One region of the Paenarthrobacter sp. NPDC018779 genome, then DNA from elsewhere that is predicted to be linked to it. Evidence: riboswitches for the same ligand, from Rfam matches in the RefSeq annotation. Region 1 holds a riboswitch; each other region holds the start of a gene.
The links. A riboswitch is a leader RNA that binds a small molecule or an ion and turns the genes downstream of it on or off. The one in region 1 is predicted to bind S-adenosylmethionine.
Positions count from the first base shown of each region.

Region 1 (4,186 bases):
GTCAGCCGACGCCCATCGAGATCCCGCGCCCGTCCTCGGCAGGGTCCGGCGGGCCTGACCCGGCCTCATCATCCCAGGCGATCAAGTAGGCCCCCACCAGTCCCTCCGTGACGTAGAAGGCGAACGGCGGAATGTCCTTGGCGGTCAGCAGGATCACGCCGAACAGCGCAGCCGCGCCCGAGGCGGTGAACCCCACCCAGCGCTTCGCCCGGGAACTCAGCAGGCCCACGCCCAGAGCGCCCAGCCCGGCAATGTGGAGCCAAGAGTAGCCCAGGAACGGTGCGTTGGATCCTCGGCGGTAGGCGAAGCGCTCAAGGTCCGAAGCCCGGCGGGACAGGCTGTAGACAAACAGCGGTGCGCCCGCCAGCAAGGCCGCAGCGGACGCACCACCGAAGGATTTGGCCGTTCCCTCGGGGAGCGCCCGGGCGAAGGCGGCGAACCCCATCGGCACGGCAGCGGTTCCTGCGGCAGCCAGGTGGTGCCCCACAATCCAGCCCCGCTCGCCACGCATCAGCAGCCGCAGGCGTTCGGCGGGATCCTGCGTGGTGTAGACCTGCGGAACGGGTGAAATCCCCACCAGCCACACCACGGAACCCGCGACGATGACAGCCCCAGCGCGGCGGTATGGATGCCTCATGGCATGAAGGTTAGACCTGTTTGAGGGCCTTCTCCAGATCCAGGATGAGATCGTCCACGTCCTCAAGGCCTACGGACAACCGGACCACGCCATCGCTCAACCCGATCGCTGCGCGACCCTCCGGTCCCATGGCGCGGTGGGTGGTGGTGGCCGGGTGGGTGATGAGGGACTTGGAGTCGCCCAGGTTGTTGGAGATGTCGATGACGCTCAGCCCGTCCAGAAGCGCGAAAGCAGCTTCCTTGGCTGTGCGTCCACCGGACGGCGAGAGCTCGAACGTGAGCACGGTTCCGCCGGCCTTCATCTGCTTGGTGGCGAGCTCGTACTGCGGGTGCGACTTGAGCAGCGGGTACTTGACCCAGCTGATGGCCGGCTGCTGCTCGAGCCACTCGGCGATCTTCAACGCGGACGCGGAGCTGTGGTTCACGCGCAGTCCGATGGTTTCGAGGCCCTTGGTGAGCACCCAGGCGTTGAAGGAGGACAAGGACGGGCCAGTGTGGCGCATGAGCTTCTTGACCGGGCCATCGATGAATTCCTTGGTTCCCAGGATCGCCCCGCCCATCACTCGCCCTTGGCCGTCGATGTGCTTGGTTCCGGAGTAGACAATCACGTCCGCGCCCAGGTCGCCACAGCGCTGCAGCAGGGGAGTGGCAAAGACATTGTCGACGACGACCGTCGCCCCTGCGGCGTGGGCCAGTTCGCTGACGGCCTGGATGTCCACGATTTCCTGCATCGGGTTGGACGGCGACTCGAAGAAGACGGCCGTCGTTGGTTCGGACAAGGCCGCACGCCACTGCTCCAGATCCGGACCATCAACGAAGACCGTCTCCACACCCCAGCGCGGCAGGATCTCGTTGAGGATCACAAAGCAGGAGCCGAACAGCGAGCGGGCGGCAACCACACGGTCACCGGCACCCAGCAGGGCACCCAAGGCAGTGAAGACCGCGGACATGCCGGACGCCGTCGCAAAGCACGCCTCCGTGCCTTCGAGCAGGCGCAGCCGCTCCTGGAACGTGGCGACGGTCGGGTTGCCGTAGCGCGAGTAGACGAAGCGCTCGTCTTCGCCGGTGAAGGCGCGTTCGGCGGCAGCTGCGGATTCGTAAACGAAGCCTGAGTTCAGGAAGACGGGCTCTGCCGTTTCCTGGAAATTGGTACGGTCAAGGCCACCGCGGACGGCCTGGGTGTCAGGGCTCCAGCCGGCGGCGTCAGGATTGAAAGTCACTTTTAGTCGTTCCCCAGGTTGGTCGGCAGGCCACGATTCTTCCAGCCATTCACGGTGCGTTCGCCGTAACGGTCCGGTTCACCCTCAAAGCCCTCAAGGACGTTGTAGGCCGTGAAGCCGGCCTGCGTGGCGGCGATGGCAGCAGCGATGGAGCGCTGGCCGGAGCGGCAGATGAAAACGAGCTCCACGCCGTCGCCTTCGGGAGCCTGCTGCTGCAGGTCCTCGAGGAAGCGTGAGTTCGGGATGCCACCGGCGAGGTTCCACTGGATGAACAGGGGATCGTTCTCTGTGGCCTTGGTGTCCGGAATGCCGATATGGGCCCATTCGCCTTCGGTGCGCACGTCCACCAAGATGGCGCCGTCTTCAAGTTTTGCCCACGCGTCCTGCGGGGTCAGGTCACCTGCGTAGCTCATGCGTGGCCCTCGAATGCTTCCTCGTAGTTGTCCAACTCGTCCACGGCGCTCGCCACGGCTGCGTCCGCACTGGCCACTGCAGCGGGCAAGATGACGGCCTGTGCAACAATCACGGTTTCGCCGTTGAACGTGGCCGCGGGGCTGCCGTGCAGCACGTAGCCCTCGGCCAAGGCCGCGGAGATCCGTTCGCAGAAGTCACGGGTATCGGGGCCCGTGATCAGGCGGTAGGAGAGTTTTTCTTCAGTGGTTTCAGGCATTCGTGGTGCTCCTCAGTCACGCTTGCAGTTCGAAGTGTCGAATACGCCGAGTAGTCACCTGAGGCACCCCGCCGCGGGAGAGGGTTGCCGACCAGCAAGTCAGGGCTTAACGCTGGTGCTCATTACTCAAGAAAAACGTAACATCCACAGCTGGTCAGCCGCATTTGGCGACTGCACCGTCGTCGTCATGTTGCGTAACCGGTGCCTTCCAGGGGTGGGCCGAACGGGGTCCAAATGTGACCCCGCGGGAGCATAATTGACGCAGTACGACCCCCTGTAACTTCGCATGAAATCAGGTCGCGGTGAACGGACACAGCAGTTCTACACTCAAGCCCATGCTGCATTTTGGATGGTTCGTGGGCCACGGATTCGGAGTCCAGGGCTGGGGGACTCCCGGCTACGGCCTGGGCTACGACTGGAAGAAACCCGCGCTGTACCAGGAGGCCGTGAGGGCGTTTGAGCGATCCGGGCTGGACCTGTTCATCATCGAGGATTCCCTCACCGTCCCGGATACGTACGGGGGCACGGCTGAGGTGTCCTTGGCCCATGCGTCCTTCGCGCCGAAGCACGACCCCCTGGCCCTGGTTCCGTACCTTTTGTCCGCCACGGAACACCTGGGGATAGTCCCCACCGTCAGCGCGTCCTTCTATCCTCCCTTCACCGCGGCCCGCCTCCTCGCCACGCTCCAGCACTTCTCCGAGGGCCAGCTCGGGTGGAATGTTGTTACCTCCGGCAGCGACCTCGCCGCCCAGAACTACGGGCTGGACCAACAGATTGAACACGACTTGCGGTATGAGAAGGCGGAGGAATTCGTCGACGTCGTCAGGCGGCTGTGGCGCAGCTGGGAACCTGGCGCTGTGCTTGAGGACGTCTCCGCTGGTGTCTTCGCCGACCACACCAAGGTGCACCCGATCAACCATCAGGGGGACTTCTTCAGGGTTCGTGGGCCGCTCAACACCGCGCCGTTGCCGGAGGAACCGGTGCTGGTGCAGGCCGGGGCCTCGCCCCGCGGCAAGGCCTTCGCGGGCGGAAACGCGGATGTGGCGATCGCTTTGGCGCGCGGGGTGGACGGCATGAAGGCCTACCGCGATTCCATCCGCGAGGAGGCGTCGAAGGTGGGCAGGAACCCCGACGACGTCAAGGTCCTTTTCGTCCTCAAGCCCACCGTGGTGGGGTCCACGGCCGAGGCGGAGGAACTAAGGGCTCAGCGGCGGGAGCTCACGCAGCGGGACATCGACAGCCAACTCAACTCGATTTCCTACCTCTCGGTGATCGACTTCAAGAAGTTCGACCTCGACGAGCCCCTCCCCACCCTGAGCACCAACAGCAACCAGGGAACACTGGAACACTTCTCCAAGGCAGCCCCTCCAGGGTCCACGTTGCGCCAGATCCTTCAAGCCCGCAGCGGGGGAGCCGGAGACTCGATCATTGGCACTGCTGGGGAGATCGCCGATTACCTCGAAGAGACCGGCACAGCTGTTGGCGGTGACGGCTTCCTCTTCTCCGGGTTTGTGGATCCCGTGACGGTCCACTCCGTGCTGGACAAACTCACCCCGGAGCTTCGGCGCCGCGGGCTGTTGAGGAGCAGTTACGGCAACGGAGGTTTCCGCCAAAACCTCCTGGACTTTTGACATGGCCCCCGAACCCAATGAACTGGTGA
Region 1 is NZ_JBIRZS010000018.1:39,428-43,613, reverse strand. It holds gene ACH488_RS16790 (glutamate--cysteine ligase) at 1-58, shown strand, start outside; gene ACH488_RS16785 (hypothetical protein) at 2-637, opposite strand; gene ACH488_RS16780 (O-succinylhomoserine sulfhydrylase) at 648-1,856, opposite strand; gene ACH488_RS16775 (rhodanese-like domain-containing protein) at 1,859-2,269, opposite strand; gene ACH488_RS16770 (DUF1737 domain-containing protein) at 2,266-2,526, opposite strand; SAM riboswitch class IV at 2,540-2,653, opposite strand; gene ACH488_RS16765 (NtaA/DmoA family FMN-dependent monooxygenase) at 2,829-4,157, shown strand; gene ACH488_RS16760 (aromatic amino acid ammonia-lyase) at 4,159-4,186, shown strand, end outside.

Region 2 (4,186 bases), on a different contig from region 1:
CATTAGAATCCCCTCACACTCCGGTCTGCTTGTTCTACTCAACTCGCTGTCGTCGGCATGACGAATCCAGAAATCCTCTCCCACGAGGCCTTGACTAAGCCGGGATGCGGAGAGCCGCCCGGCCCAGGTCTTCGTCCCCATTGCCCGCGGACTCCAGGAGGCCAACCGACTGGGATACCAGCACCGTCGCCTTGCCGCGCCGAGCAAGTTCAAGATCTTTTGCCGCCAGCCGCGTGGCATAGTCGGCTTCCACGGCGAAAACCCGCTGCGTCAGGCCTCCAATAGTTGTATGCGAAAAGACTGACCTGAGGGTGTCCTCATCCAATCCAAACGAACGCCCCACTGCGAGTCCCTCGCCCACTGCCAAAATGCCGGGAATGATGGCGGACATCACTGCGACTTTGGCCGCTGATCCAGCTCCAGGACCGCCAACGAGTGACGGCGTTCCTAGCAGCGACAACACTGGTCGAACGAGCTCGAAGGCCGACTCGTCTGCGCCGACCAACAGTCCCAGGGAGCCTTTGAGGGCAGCGTCTGAGCTACCCATGACGGGGGCATCGATAACGTGCACACCAAGAGGCACCAAGCTGTGCAATTCTGAGCTGGTCTCAGGGTGGACAGTAGACAGATCAACAAGAACAGCGCCGGCAGGCACATCGCTTGCCATGGACCTCACGACGTCGAGCACGGCGTTGTCGTCACTGAGCATGAGCAAGACGATGTCGGCATTCCTTACGGCATCCGCGGCGGTGTCGGCTACTGCCACCCCTTGCAAACCAGAAGTCTTCGCCTTGGTCCGGTTCCATACCGTAACAGCCCGACCCGTTGAAACGAGCCTGCGGGCGAAGGCCGAGCCCATTGCTCCGAGACCAATGAGAGCGACCCGCGGCTCGTTCGAGGACAAAATTTGATTGATTTCCTGTGTCATGCTTTGAGTCAACTAGTTAGAGCGCGCTCGAACACAAGCGGAACCTCAAATGGCGGCCTGGCGGTCGACGGTAGCCCGCCGTGAGCCCCGGTACAGCATAATTTTGGCGTCTATCGCCTTGAGGTGTTGTTCGGTGCGACGAAGTTGCTCTTCGACTCGGCTCCGGTGCGTTTCAAGGAGACCGACCCGCTGTTCTTCATTGCCATGGCCGTCTTGGACAAGCGCAATGTAGGCGCGCAGATCCCGCATGGGCATCCCTGTCTCTCGCAACCGCTTCAGCATACGTACCCAGCGAATATCCCGGTCACTGTACCGCCGACGCCCAGCCGAATCCCGCGGCACATCAAAGACCAGCAGGCCGTCCCTTTCGTAGTAGCGCAGTGTGTGCCGCGTAAGCCCCGTCAGCTCCGCGGCACTGGATATCGAATAGCTCACGGCTTTCCCCAATCAATAATGGCTTCCCGTTGCGAGCCTCGACCCATTTTGCAGCAGCGAGCGGTTGCCCCACCTCACCGCGACGCAGCCAGCTGAAATCCTTAAGCCCTGCCGCACGACAGGAACTCCAGCCTGGCAGTTGGGGCCGACAGTGCACCCAGCGATCTTCGACGACGGTTTGCCTAACTTGGGGCCCGCAAAGTCCTTCGCTTTTTCCATACAAAGTTGACGCGGGCGCCTCGGGGTTTTTGACGCACCGCTGCCCCTTAACAACCCGCGAGACATCAGCCGCGAAATGGGAGACACAGTTCTGATTGGAGGAAGAATGGCGGAGCCTGGTCTAATGATCGACCTCGTCGACGGACTTATTCTTGCGGTGATTTTGACCTGCGCGGTGGTCGGTGTCCGCCGCGCGAAAAAAAGAATCGGGACGAGTTTCGTTCCAGACAAAGCTTGCGAGGGGTGATGCGGTGTGTCGTCATCTTCCTTTTCGGGTTGAGCAAATGTTGCTCCCAGGACAGCCGGCGAAGTGATGACAGCACTCGGAGCGCTTTCTTGGTACAGCTGGCGGTAAGAGGCCAGGCCGGCGAGGCAATCGTTACGCTGTGCGCCCTCCGTTGACGTGCGGTTTCGTCCGGTAACGCCGCAAGACATTCCGTTTGTTGGCACACACTGAACCGCCCTAGATTCGTGCCATAGGTCAAGAGACAGCACGCGAAGGTCCGGCTGGTGCTGCGGCAACCCTCAGGCATTGAAGTGGCAGGGTGCTCCGGAAACAGACCTGGCCGCGTCTGCGGCAAGTCAATGTCGAGCCGGCTGTCTGCGGCCCCTGAAGCGGGAGGAGCCGCGTGAGCGCGCCGCAAACACTAGCCGAACCAGCAAAGGTCAGCCTGTTCCAGCCCATCACCTTGGGCGCCCGGACGTTCAAGAACAGGCTGTGGCTCTCGCCAATGTGCCAGTACTCCGCCGAAGACGGTGTTCCCGGCCAGTGGCACCTGGTCCATCTCGGCGCCAGAGCCAAAGGCGGTTTCGGGCTGATCTTCGCCGAAGCCACGGCGATCTCCCCGGAAGCGCGGATCTCGCTCGGCGACACCGGCCTCTGGAATGACCGCCAGGAACAGGCTTGGGCCAACATTGTTGATTTCGTCCACGAGCGTGGCACCAAAATCGGCATCCAGTTGTCCCATGCCGGCCGGAAAGCGTCCCTGCGCACTCCGTGGGATGCCGAACCGGGCGCCCTGCCCGTCGAGGAAGGCGGCTGGACAACGCTTTCTGCCTCCCCCATAGCCTTCCCCGGATCGCCGGAACCTTCGCAGGCCACTGGAGCCCAGCTCGAGGGCATCGTGGACGATTTCGCGTCCAGCGCCGTGCGCGCCCGCGGTGCCGGGTTCGACGTCGTCGAAATCCAGGCAGGGCACGGCTTCCTGCTCCATTCCTTCCTCTCGCCACTGTCCAACGAGCGCACGGACCAGTACGGCGGTTCGCTCCGGAATCGGGCAAAGCTGCTTCTGGACGTCGTGGAGGCGGTGAAAGAGGTCCTGGGCCCCACGGGTCCGTCTTTGTTCGTCCGGCTTTCCGCCACGGATTGGCTGGAACACGGATTGACGGTCCACGACACGGCCGACGTGTCTGCTTGGTTGCGGGAGCGCGGCGTGGATCTGGTGGATGTCTCGAGCGGTGGACTGCTCCCCGCCGACATTCCGTTGGGCCCCGGGTATCAGGTCCCGCTCGCCCAGCACATCGCCGCCAAAGCGGACGTACCGGTTGCCGCCGTCGGACTCATCACTTCGCCGCAGGAAGCGGAAGAAATCGTCGCCTCGGGAACTGCCGACGCGGTTTTCGTCGGGCGCGCGGGGCTGGCGGACCCAGGCTTCGGACTGCGGGCCGCGCACGAACTAGGCCACCAACCGGCAGAGCAACTCTGGCAGAAGCAATACGTACGCGCGATCTGGAAGTAGGGGATTTCCATGAGCAAGTTTGCACTCGGCATCGAACTCGACGGCGACGGAGCCCATCCCTCCGCGTGGCGCCACGCCAAGCACCCACCGACGGAGCTGTTAACTCCTGAACGGTTCGCCGCCGTCGCGTCCACGGCAGAAGCTGCGGGTTTCACCTTCGCCACGTTCCGCGACAGCAGCGGGCAAGGCAGCCCGAACGTGACGGGCCGCCTGGACACCGTGGAAGTTGCCGCGTTCGTCGCGGCGTCGACCGGCCGGCTCGGTCTGGTTCCAGCCGTCAACACCATCCATGCTGAGCCTTCCCACCTGGCCAATCAGCTCAGCAGCCTGGATTGGGCATCCAGGGGCCGCTCGGGCTGGCTGGCTGAAGCGCGGGAATCACCGGCCATTGCGGCGGCCTACGGTTCTGAGCCGGTCCTCGACCAGCACGCGGTCCAGCGCGAAGGGGCCGAGGTAGTGGCTGCTACGCGCCGGTTGTGGGACACGTGGGAGGACGGCGTGTTCATCGCCGACGCCGCGAACAACCGCTTCCTTGACCTGGACAAGTTCCATTACGCGGACTTCAAAGGCGAGTTCTTCTCCATCAAGGGCCCGTCCATCACTTCCCGCCCGCCGCAGGGCCAGCCCGTGGTGTTCGGCCGCCAAGGTGAGCTGGCGGCGGAACTGCCGGACGCCGTCGTCGTCAGTGCCGACAGCCTCGCGGGCATCGCCGCCGCGGCCGGGGAAGAACGACGGCGGGGCGTCCTTCGCGTCGTCGCGGACCTTGAGGTAGTGCTCGACGCCGGTGGCTCACCAGCGCAGGAACGACTCGACCGCTTGGACGCGGCTTCGCCCTGGCCGGCCTCGCCGGACGTGTTGCGGTTCG
Region 2 is NZ_JBIRZS010000003.1:41,320-45,505, forward strand. It holds partial or broken gene ACH488_RS04665 (hypothetical protein) at 1-98, shown strand, start outside; gene ACH488_RS04670 (NAD(P)-dependent oxidoreductase) at 95-928, opposite strand; gene ACH488_RS04675 (MerR family transcriptional regulator) at 974-1,363, opposite strand; gene ACH488_RS04680 (hypothetical protein) at 1,707-1,829, shown strand; SAM riboswitch class IV at 2,062-2,172, shown strand; gene ACH488_RS04685 (NADH:flavin oxidoreductase/NADH oxidase) at 2,212-3,321, shown strand; gene ACH488_RS04690 (LLM class flavin-dependent oxidoreductase) at 3,331-4,186, shown strand, end outside.
Region 2: it holds a riboswitch for S-adenosylmethionine, as region 1 does, so the genes downstream of both, ACH488_RS04685 (NADH:flavin oxidoreductase/NADH oxidase) here and ACH488_RS16770 (DUF1737 domain-containing protein) in region 1, are expected to answer to the same signal.

Region 3 (4,186 bases), on a different contig from region 1:
TGAGGTCCCGCTCCACCCTGCTAAGGAAGCCTTTGGTCAGGCCCGTGGCATCTGCAACCTGCTCGATGGTAAGCCGCTGCGCCTGCCGGGCTGCACGGATTCTGGAACCGATGGCAACGGGAACATTGCTGGGTTCAACGGGTAGAGCCTTCATTCACAAAACCTTTCAGGCCCGTCCGTGAGGCCCTGTCATTGGAGCCAATAGTAGCCGTAGAGCCACAGCAAAGAGCCAGAATCCGCGGAACCATGACCAAACCACCTTGACTGTTACTCCCATCACAACATATCCTCATAGGCAACAAGTGTTGTCTGTGAGGCACACAACACAAGTCCAACCTCCGTTCGTCAGCACAGAGACTTCGACGCCCTGCAGGAGTATCGTCGAATACCCCAACCTCCGTGCATCAGCTCCAAGGAGCCACTCATGGACTCTTCGTTCATCAACATCGCCATTGTGGTGGTGTATTTGCTTGCCATGCTGGCGTTCGGTTGGTGGGGCAAGTCCCGCACCAAGAACAACAGCGACTTCCTGGTGGCCGGCCGCCGCCTGGGACCGTTCCTCTACACCGGCACCATGGCCGCAGTTGTCCTGGGTGGCGCATCCACCGTTGGCGGCGTTGGCCTGGGCTACAAATTCGGCATCTCCGGCATGTGGCTCGTGGTGGCCATCGGCGCAGGCGTCCTCTTGTTGAGCCTGCTGTTCGCCGGCACCATCCAGCGCCTGAAGATCTACACGGTCTCGCAGATGCTCAGCCTCCGCTATGGAAGCAAGGCCACCCAGACCTCCGGCATCGTCATGCTTGCCTACACCCTCATGCTCTGCGCAACCTCCACCGGCGCCTACGCCACCATCTTCGTGGTCCTTTTCGACTGGGAACGCTGGCTGGCCATCGCCGTGGGCGGCGCGATCGTGCTTGTCTACTCCACCATCGGTGGCATGTGGTCCATCACCCTCGCGGACCAGGTGCAGTTCATCATCAAGACCGTTGGCATCTTCCTGCTGATGCTGCCGTTCGTCATGAACGCCGCCGGTGGCCTGGACGGCATCCGCCAGCGCGTTGACCAGAGCTTCTTCCAGATCGACGGCATCGGCCTGCAGACCATCATCACGTACTTCGTGGTGTACACGCTCGGCCTCCTCATCGGCCAGGACATCTGGCAGCGCGTCTTCACAGCAAAGACCCCCACGGTTGCACGCTGGGGCGGCGCGACCGCCGGGGTGTACTGCATCCTCTACGGTGTGGCCGGCGCCCTGATCGGCCTCGCCGCACGCGTTGCCCTGCCGGACATCGACGTGGCAAACCTCGGCAAGGACGTTGTCTACGCCGAGGTGGCAACCCACATCCTGCCCATCGGCATCGGTGGCTTGGTCATGGCAGCAGCCGTCGCCGCAATGATGTCCACCGCGTCCGGTGCGCTCATTGCCGCAGCCACGGTGGCCCGCGCAGACGTTGTCCCGTTTGTCGCCAGCTGGTTCGGCAAGACCATCAACACCGACGACACGGAAAACCCAGAGCACGACGTCAAGGCGAACCGCTACTGGGTCCTCGGCCTCGGCGTCCTGGCAGTGCTGATCTCCATGGCGGCCCAGGACGTTGTTGTTGCCCTCACCATCGCCTACGACATCCTGGTAGGCGGCCTCCTCGTCGCCATCCTCGGCGGCCTTGTGTGGAAGCGCGGTACCGGCATTGCGGCAGCCTGGTCCATGGCCGTGGGCTCGGTCCTCACCCTGGTCCTGCTGATCCTCTTCGCAACGGGTGTGATCGAGAGCGCCGACGGCGTCTACGCGAACGATCCCATCTACTGGGGCCTCGGAGCTTCCTTCGTGACCTTCGTGGTGATCTCACTGCTCACTCCGCCCACCGATGCCGCAGTCCGCGCGGCATGGGACAAGCGGGTTGCAGGAGCCATCTCGGATGAACTCCCGCTGGACGCCCACCCGGTCAGCAGCCACAAGGCCTGAAGTCCGGCCACACAGTGGCCACCTCGGCAATGCACGACGGCGGCGCCACCCTTCGCGGGGTGGCGTCGCCGTTTGCGTAGTCCCCGGCTTCCACAACACACCTACCCCCGTTGCGGGGCCCGCTCTGCGCTCATTCGCCCCCGCAGAGCACGCCAAGCAGGCCCCACAAAGGGGAGGCATTAGGATAGGACGCAGCTTCAAGAGATGTGGCGCCAAGCTCCGACTGGCCACGCACCAACCCCATGTTCACGGGTGGTTCGGATGAGGAAGCGGCCCGCCCCGGACCAGAGACAACCGAGCGGGCAAGAGCACTCCCACCAAGGAGCAGTCCTTGCCGTACCAAACTGAAACCACGGTCCAAGCGGGCACATCCCAAGCGGCCTTGGTCAACGCCAGCCCCGTCCAAGCCAGCGCCACCGAAACCCCTTCCCCGACAGTCCGGGTGATTCCCGTGGTTGACATCGTCCACGGCACGGTGATCATTGTCGCGCGCGGCCGCACCGAACGCTTTCACCACCCTGAGCCCCGGCTCCTCGCCGCGGCGTTGGCACGCTCCGTCCGCGCCACGCGCTGGTGTTTCGCGTCGCAAACGCTGACGGTGACCGTTGCCGCCGTCGGACGTGCTGCCGGGCGCGAGCGGCACTTCAGCCTGGTGCCGGCTGCCTAGGATTCGTCGCCGTCGCCGCGGAATTCTTCCTCGGCCTCATCGAGCGGCACAATGCGCTCGTCGTCGTCCGCCACCTCGCCTTCCTCTGCCCAAGCCTCATCGACTTCCTGGTCCTCGTTGTAGTCGTAGGCCGGATCCGACTCGATGGTTGCCCGTTCCGGGTGGTGGGGATGTGATTCGGTGCTCATGCTGCAACCTCCGTCCGACGGGCCGCACCAGGCGGTCCACTGACCGATGTGCGGGGAGTGCCCCGCCCCTGTCTATCCATCTGAGCACCGCCTCAAGAAGGGGTCAAGGGAGGGTCGCCGGCGGCCGCAGCACCGCTGCACCAGGGTTCGGAATTAAGGCATGCCGAACATTCCTGTTAAGGAATACCAGCCAAAAATCCCCGGAAATAGGCGGTACAGTGGGCGGTGCAAAGGGGCCGTAACCGTCCCATCAAGCCCAGGAGAAACAGTGCAACAGCACCAGGAATCCCACGGTCCGTCGAGCCCCGCTCCGGACTCCCGGCCCGAAGAAGAACCCTCGCGAACACCCACGCAGTCGGACGTCCGGCGCTGGCGGCAGTACCTGGCAGACGAACGGGCCGAGGCCGCCGTCTACCGCGAACTCGCCCAACGCCGCGACGGTGAGGAGCGCCAGATCCTCCTTGCCCTGGCAGAAGCGGAAGGCCGGCACGAGGCCCACTGGCTCAAGCTGCTCGGGGAACACGCCGGAATGCCCAAGGCGGCGTCGGCACGCAGCCGGCTCCTCGGTTTCCTCGCGCGGCACTTCGGCTCCGTCTTCGTCCTCGCCTTGGCCCAACGTGCCGAGGGGCGCTCCCCCTACGGCACCGACCCGTACGCCACGCCCGCAATGGTGGCCGACGAGCAAATCCACGAGGAAGTTGTCCGCGGCCTCGCAACCCGTGGCCGCAACAGGTTGTCCGGCACGTTCCGCGCCGCGGTTTTCGGCGCCAACGACGGCCTGGTCAGCAACCTTTCCCTGGTGATGGGCATGGCCGCGACGGGCGTTTCCAGTGCCGTGGTGCTGATGAGTGGCGTTGCCGGCCTGCTGGCGGGTGCGCTGTCCATGGGTGCCGGCGAGTACGTGTCCGTCCGGTCGCAGCGGGAACTGCTCAACGCCACCCTTCCCACCCAGGCCACGTTGGCTGCCGCACCGTCCTTGGACGTGGAGCACAACGAACTCGTCCTGGTGTACCTGGCGCGGGGCATGACCCGGGAAGCTGCTGAACACCGCGCCGCCGAGAGGCTGGGACTCTTCAGTTGCGACTGCGATCCGAGCTTGTCCTTGCAACCTGAAAAGGAAGAAGTCGAGGACGAGCATGAGACGGTCGGTTCGGCATGGGGCGCGGCGCTTTCCAGCTTCTGCTTCTTCGCTTCCGGCGCCATCGTGCCCATCCTGCCGTTCGTCTTCGGCGTGGTGGGCTGGAGCGCGCTGATCCTCTCCGGCGCCTTGGTGGGCGTCGCGCTGCTGGCGACGGGCGCCGTCGTCGGGCTGCTCTCCGGAACCTCTCCCCTGAGCCGCGGCCTCCGCCAGCTGGCCATCGGCCTCGG
Region 3 is NZ_JBIRZS010000004.1:105,109-109,294, forward strand. It holds gene ACH488_RS06750 (helix-turn-helix domain-containing protein) at 1-154, opposite strand, end outside; gene ACH488_RS06755 (sodium:solute symporter) at 425-1,963, shown strand; SAM riboswitch class IV at 2,159-2,278, shown strand; gene ACH488_RS06760 (hypothetical protein) at 2,295-2,630, shown strand; gene ACH488_RS06765 (hypothetical protein) at 2,627-2,818, opposite strand; gene ACH488_RS06770 (VIT1/CCC1 family protein) at 3,087-4,186, shown strand, end outside.
Region 3: it holds a riboswitch for S-adenosylmethionine, as region 1 does, so the genes downstream of both, ACH488_RS06760 (hypothetical protein) here and ACH488_RS16770 (DUF1737 domain-containing protein) in region 1, are expected to answer to the same signal.

Region 4 (4,186 bases), on a different contig from region 1:
GACGACGGAATGGGGTCTCCGTGCGGGTCCCGGACCGGGTGGCCCAGCTTGGCGGACATGCGTTCAATGAAGGTGTCCGAGACTGCGTGCTCCAACATTTCCGCTTCGTCGTGGACCTCGTCCCAGCGGTAGCCGAGTTCCTCCACAAGGTACGTCTCGATGAGCCGGTGCCTCCGCACCATGGCCAAGGCCAGACGCATGCCGTCGGGCGTCAGGCGGATGGCGCTGTAGGGCTGGTGGTCCACCAGGCCTTGGTCCTTGAGCTTGCGCACCATTTCGGACACCGAGGAATTGGCTACGCCCAGCCGTTGGGCCAGCTGGGAGGACGTGATGGGCTTGTCCTGCCACTCAGTGAAGGAGTAGATGACCTTGACGTAGTCCTCGATCGAGGAGGAGGGCGTACTGGTCTTCACGCTCCAAGCCTACCGTGGCAGGGCGCCTCAGGCCTTGCGGGCCCGCCACGTCTGCGTCACGTACGGCAGGGCCAGGGTTTGGCCAGGGGCGTGGCCGAGGTGTTCGTAGAGGTACCACTCCAGGTTTCCCATGACCTTGGCACGGGTAGCCTCGTTGGCTCGAAGGTAATAGCTGCGCGACTTGGTCAATTCCATGATGTCCTCGGGGGACACCGGGTCCTCCCAATGGGTGACATGGCATTCCAAACCGGTGAACTCCGGACCGATGGCCGGCCGGAAGCCCGGTTTGTGTACGTCGCCGGCATGCATGATGCGTGAAAGGCGGTGCACCCAGGGGACGGAAGTATCCAATTGGTTCCAGATCAGGCCCAGGACGCCATGCGGACGGAGCACCCGGGCGATTTCCGTGCTGGCTTTGACGGGATCGCACCAATGCCAGGCCTGGGCAACACTGACGACGTCGAAAGCTGAGTCCGCCAGTCCGCTCGCCTCGGCGGTGCCCTCCAACGCATTGACCTTGGGGCACGACAGGCGCAACTGCGCCAGCATGTCCGTGGAAGGATCGACGGCGGCCACCTCAAGGCCGCGGTCCACGAGCAGCGTGGTGAATTTCCCCGTGCCCGCGCCGATGTCGGCCGCGGACTTCGCTCCGGCAGGAAGGAGCCAATCCACGGAGTCTGCAGGGTAGCCGGGACGCACCACATGGTAGTGCTCGCCGCCATCCTGGAAACTTTGCCCCAGTTCCTTGCGCCGGACCGCGTGCAGCTTGGGACCGCCGGGTTGTCGCGTACCGCTGGAAGGGCCTTGGGACCGCATGGTGTGTACAGACTCCTTTACCGCGAACGCCGGAAATACCCTACGAATTTACAGCAAGGCAGGGCTGGCCGGGTTCCGGCAAAGTGAGGTCAGTCCACGGTGCAGGGAGCAGCGCCCGCGGTACCTGGAGTGTTGGGGGCCCATTCGGGGTAGCTGCGGTGGTCGTTCGCGGGAACCCAGCGGCCCTCGTCCACCACGTAGTCCCAGCCCAACCCGGTACCCTTCAGCTCCTGGATTCCCTTGAGCAGCCGGGCAGCGTCCTCCAGCCGGGAGCCCACGCCGAAGCTGGCGCGAAGGGAACCGGACGGCAGGCCCAGGCGCTTGAGGAGCGGGTGTGCGCAGAACCGGCCATCGCGAAGGCCCACTCCGTGTTCCGCGGACAGGTAGGCGGCAACCAGGCCGGCGTCGAATCCCTCCACCGAGAAGTTGACCACGCCGATGGTGTCCGTGGAATCGCTGAAGATCTGGTGGACGGTGACCCCATCGATGGCCTGCAGGCCCTCCACAAGGAAGGAGCGGATGGCGGCCTCGTGGTCGTGCCAGGCTTGCTGGTCAAGGCCGGCCAGGACCTGCGTGGCCCGGGCCAAGGTGGCGGCGCCGAGGACGTTGGGGGATCCACCTTCATGGCGGGCCGGACCCGTCGCCCAACTGACGGAGTCCAGACGGGCTTCACGGACTGCGCCACCGCCGGCAAGGTGCGGCGTTCCGGCGTCGAGCCAATCGGGACGGCCTACTACTACGCCGGCACCGAAGGGTGCGTACAGTTTGTGGCCGGAGAAGACCACGTAGTCCACGTCAGCTTCGGCGATGTTGATCCGGCGGTGCGGTGCGAGCTGGGCAGCGTCAACCACGATGCGGGCACCGAATTCGTGGGCAAGGGAGGCCAGTTCCGCGATGGGCAGGATTTCACCTGTCACGTTGGAGGCGCCGGTGACTGCGAGCAGGGAGACTCCGCCTTGGGCCAGCTCGTGGCGCAGGTTGGCGATGGTCGCAGCAAGAGTGGAAGCGGCCACGACGCTGCGGTGCGGTACGCCCTGCCACGGCAGCAGGTTGGCGTGGTGTTCGATGTCCAGGTACAGGACCTCGCCGGTTGGCGTACCGTCGATCTGCGGAAGGCAGCCGGCCAGCAGGTTCAGGGAGTCGGTGGTGTTGCGGGTGAAGATGACGGAGTCGTCGGGGCGTCCGCCGACGAAGTCGCGCACGATGTCGCGGGAGTTTTCATAGACCGACGTGCTGATTTGGGAAGCGAAGCCGGCACCGCGGTGCACGCTCGCGTAGTACGGCAGGACCTCATTCAGGTACGCGGACACGATGGTCAGCGCCGGTGCGGAAGCTCCGTAGTCGAGGTTGGCGTAGCGGACGTGGCCGCCTTGGATCAGCGGGGCCTGCAGTTCTGCGCCAGTCACCGCGGCAAGGGGCCTGGCGGCCGCGGCTTCCTGCGTCACAGTGGGAAGGACGGTGGATTCGAACGTAACAGTGCTCATGGGACCTCACTCAAGAGGGACCCCCTTGCGGGGGATCCGCGCTTGCCGCATCCGTTCCGGACCGGCCTGGTCGTCACCCGGGGCACCCCACCGCGAATGGAGGGTTGCCGGCCAGCAAACCGGGGTTTAGCGCTGGCACTCGTGACCTGTAGTAGACATTAAGGCACCCCGCACGCCGGACACAAAGCCGTCCACTTTGTTAAGCACATTGTTACGAAGGATGCGGAAATGGCAGTTTTGGCGAATAAAGTGCGGCGGGCACCTCCCAGGGGAGGTGCCCGCCGTCGAAAATTCAGAGGAGATCGTCGATTCCCGGATTGAGGCGCTTCAGGACCTCGGAGTGCAGGATCGAGTTGGTTGCCAGTGCGTTTCCGCCGAAGGGGCCATCCTCACCTTCCAGGGAAGTGAACCTGCCACCGGCCTCCGTGACGATCGGTACGAGCGCCGCCATGTCATAGAGGTTCAGTTCGGGCTCGCAGGCGATGTCCACGGCGCCTTCGGCCACCAGGCAGTAGGACCAGAAGTCCCCGTAGGCGCGCGTGCGCCAAATGTCCTCGGTGAGGCCGAGGAACTCGTCAAGGTTGCCGCGTTCCTTCCAGCCGGAGAGGCTCGAGTAGGACATGGACGCGTCCGCGAGCGTGGAAACGTTGGAAACCTTCAGCCGGGTGGCCGAGGCCAACGAGCGGCCCATGTAGGCGCCCATGCTTTTGGCCGCCCACCAGCGCTTGCCCAAGGCTGGTGCGCTGACCACGCCCACCACCGGTTCGCCTTCGTCGATCAGGGCGATCAGGGTTGCCCACACGGGGACGCCCCTGACGAAATTCTTGGTGCCGTCGATGGGGTCGATGACCCAGCGCCGCGAACCGTGGCCGCTGCTTCCGAATTCCTCGCCGAGGACGGCATCGCGGGGGCGTGAACGGGACAACTGTCCGCGGATGGCTTCCTCGGCGGCCTTGTCCGCATCCGTGACCGGCGTCAGGTCGGGTTTGGTTTCGATCTGCAGGTCCAGGGCCTTGAACCGGTCCATGGTCTGGGCGTCCACGGAATCGGCCAGGACATGGGCCAATCGCAAGTCATCGTTGTAGCTGGAAACGGGTTGGGTCATGCCACCAAACTATCGCGAATCGTTCACGCGCCGGGGGAGGTGGGGCTCCGACCTTCAGTTGACGATGCCCAATTCCTTGGTTTCCTTGGCCTCCAGGCGGGGGTCGGCACCGAGCAGGCGCCTGAGCGAAGCCAGCCGGGCTACGCCTGAGGGGCCGGCGTTGCCTTGGTTGACCCACTCGTCCAGCCCGCAGTTCACTGCACTGGCGTCATGCTTGCAGCCGCGGTCGCAGGCTTCCGTGCCAGGCTCCAGGTCGGGGAAGGAATGCAGGATGCGGTCCGCGTCCACGTGGGCCAGGCCGAACGAACGGATGCCCGGGGTGTCGATGATCCAACTGCCGGAAGGAGCGTCCGCCAGTTTGAGGGCCA
Region 4 is NZ_JBIRZS010000002.1:307,263-311,448, forward strand. It holds gene ACH488_RS03730 (metal-dependent transcriptional regulator) at 1-413, opposite strand, end outside; gene ACH488_RS03735 (class I SAM-dependent methyltransferase) at 441-1,229, opposite strand; gene ACH488_RS03740 (aminotransferase class V-fold PLP-dependent enzyme) at 1,319-2,713, opposite strand; SAM riboswitch class IV at 2,747-2,860, opposite strand; gene hisN (histidinol-phosphatase) at 3,006-3,818, opposite strand; gene ACH488_RS03750 (ribosome small subunit-dependent GTPase A) at 3,873-4,186, opposite strand, start outside.
Region 4: it holds a riboswitch for S-adenosylmethionine, as region 1 does, so the genes downstream of both, ACH488_RS03740 (aminotransferase class V-fold PLP-dependent enzyme) here and ACH488_RS16770 (DUF1737 domain-containing protein) in region 1, are expected to answer to the same signal.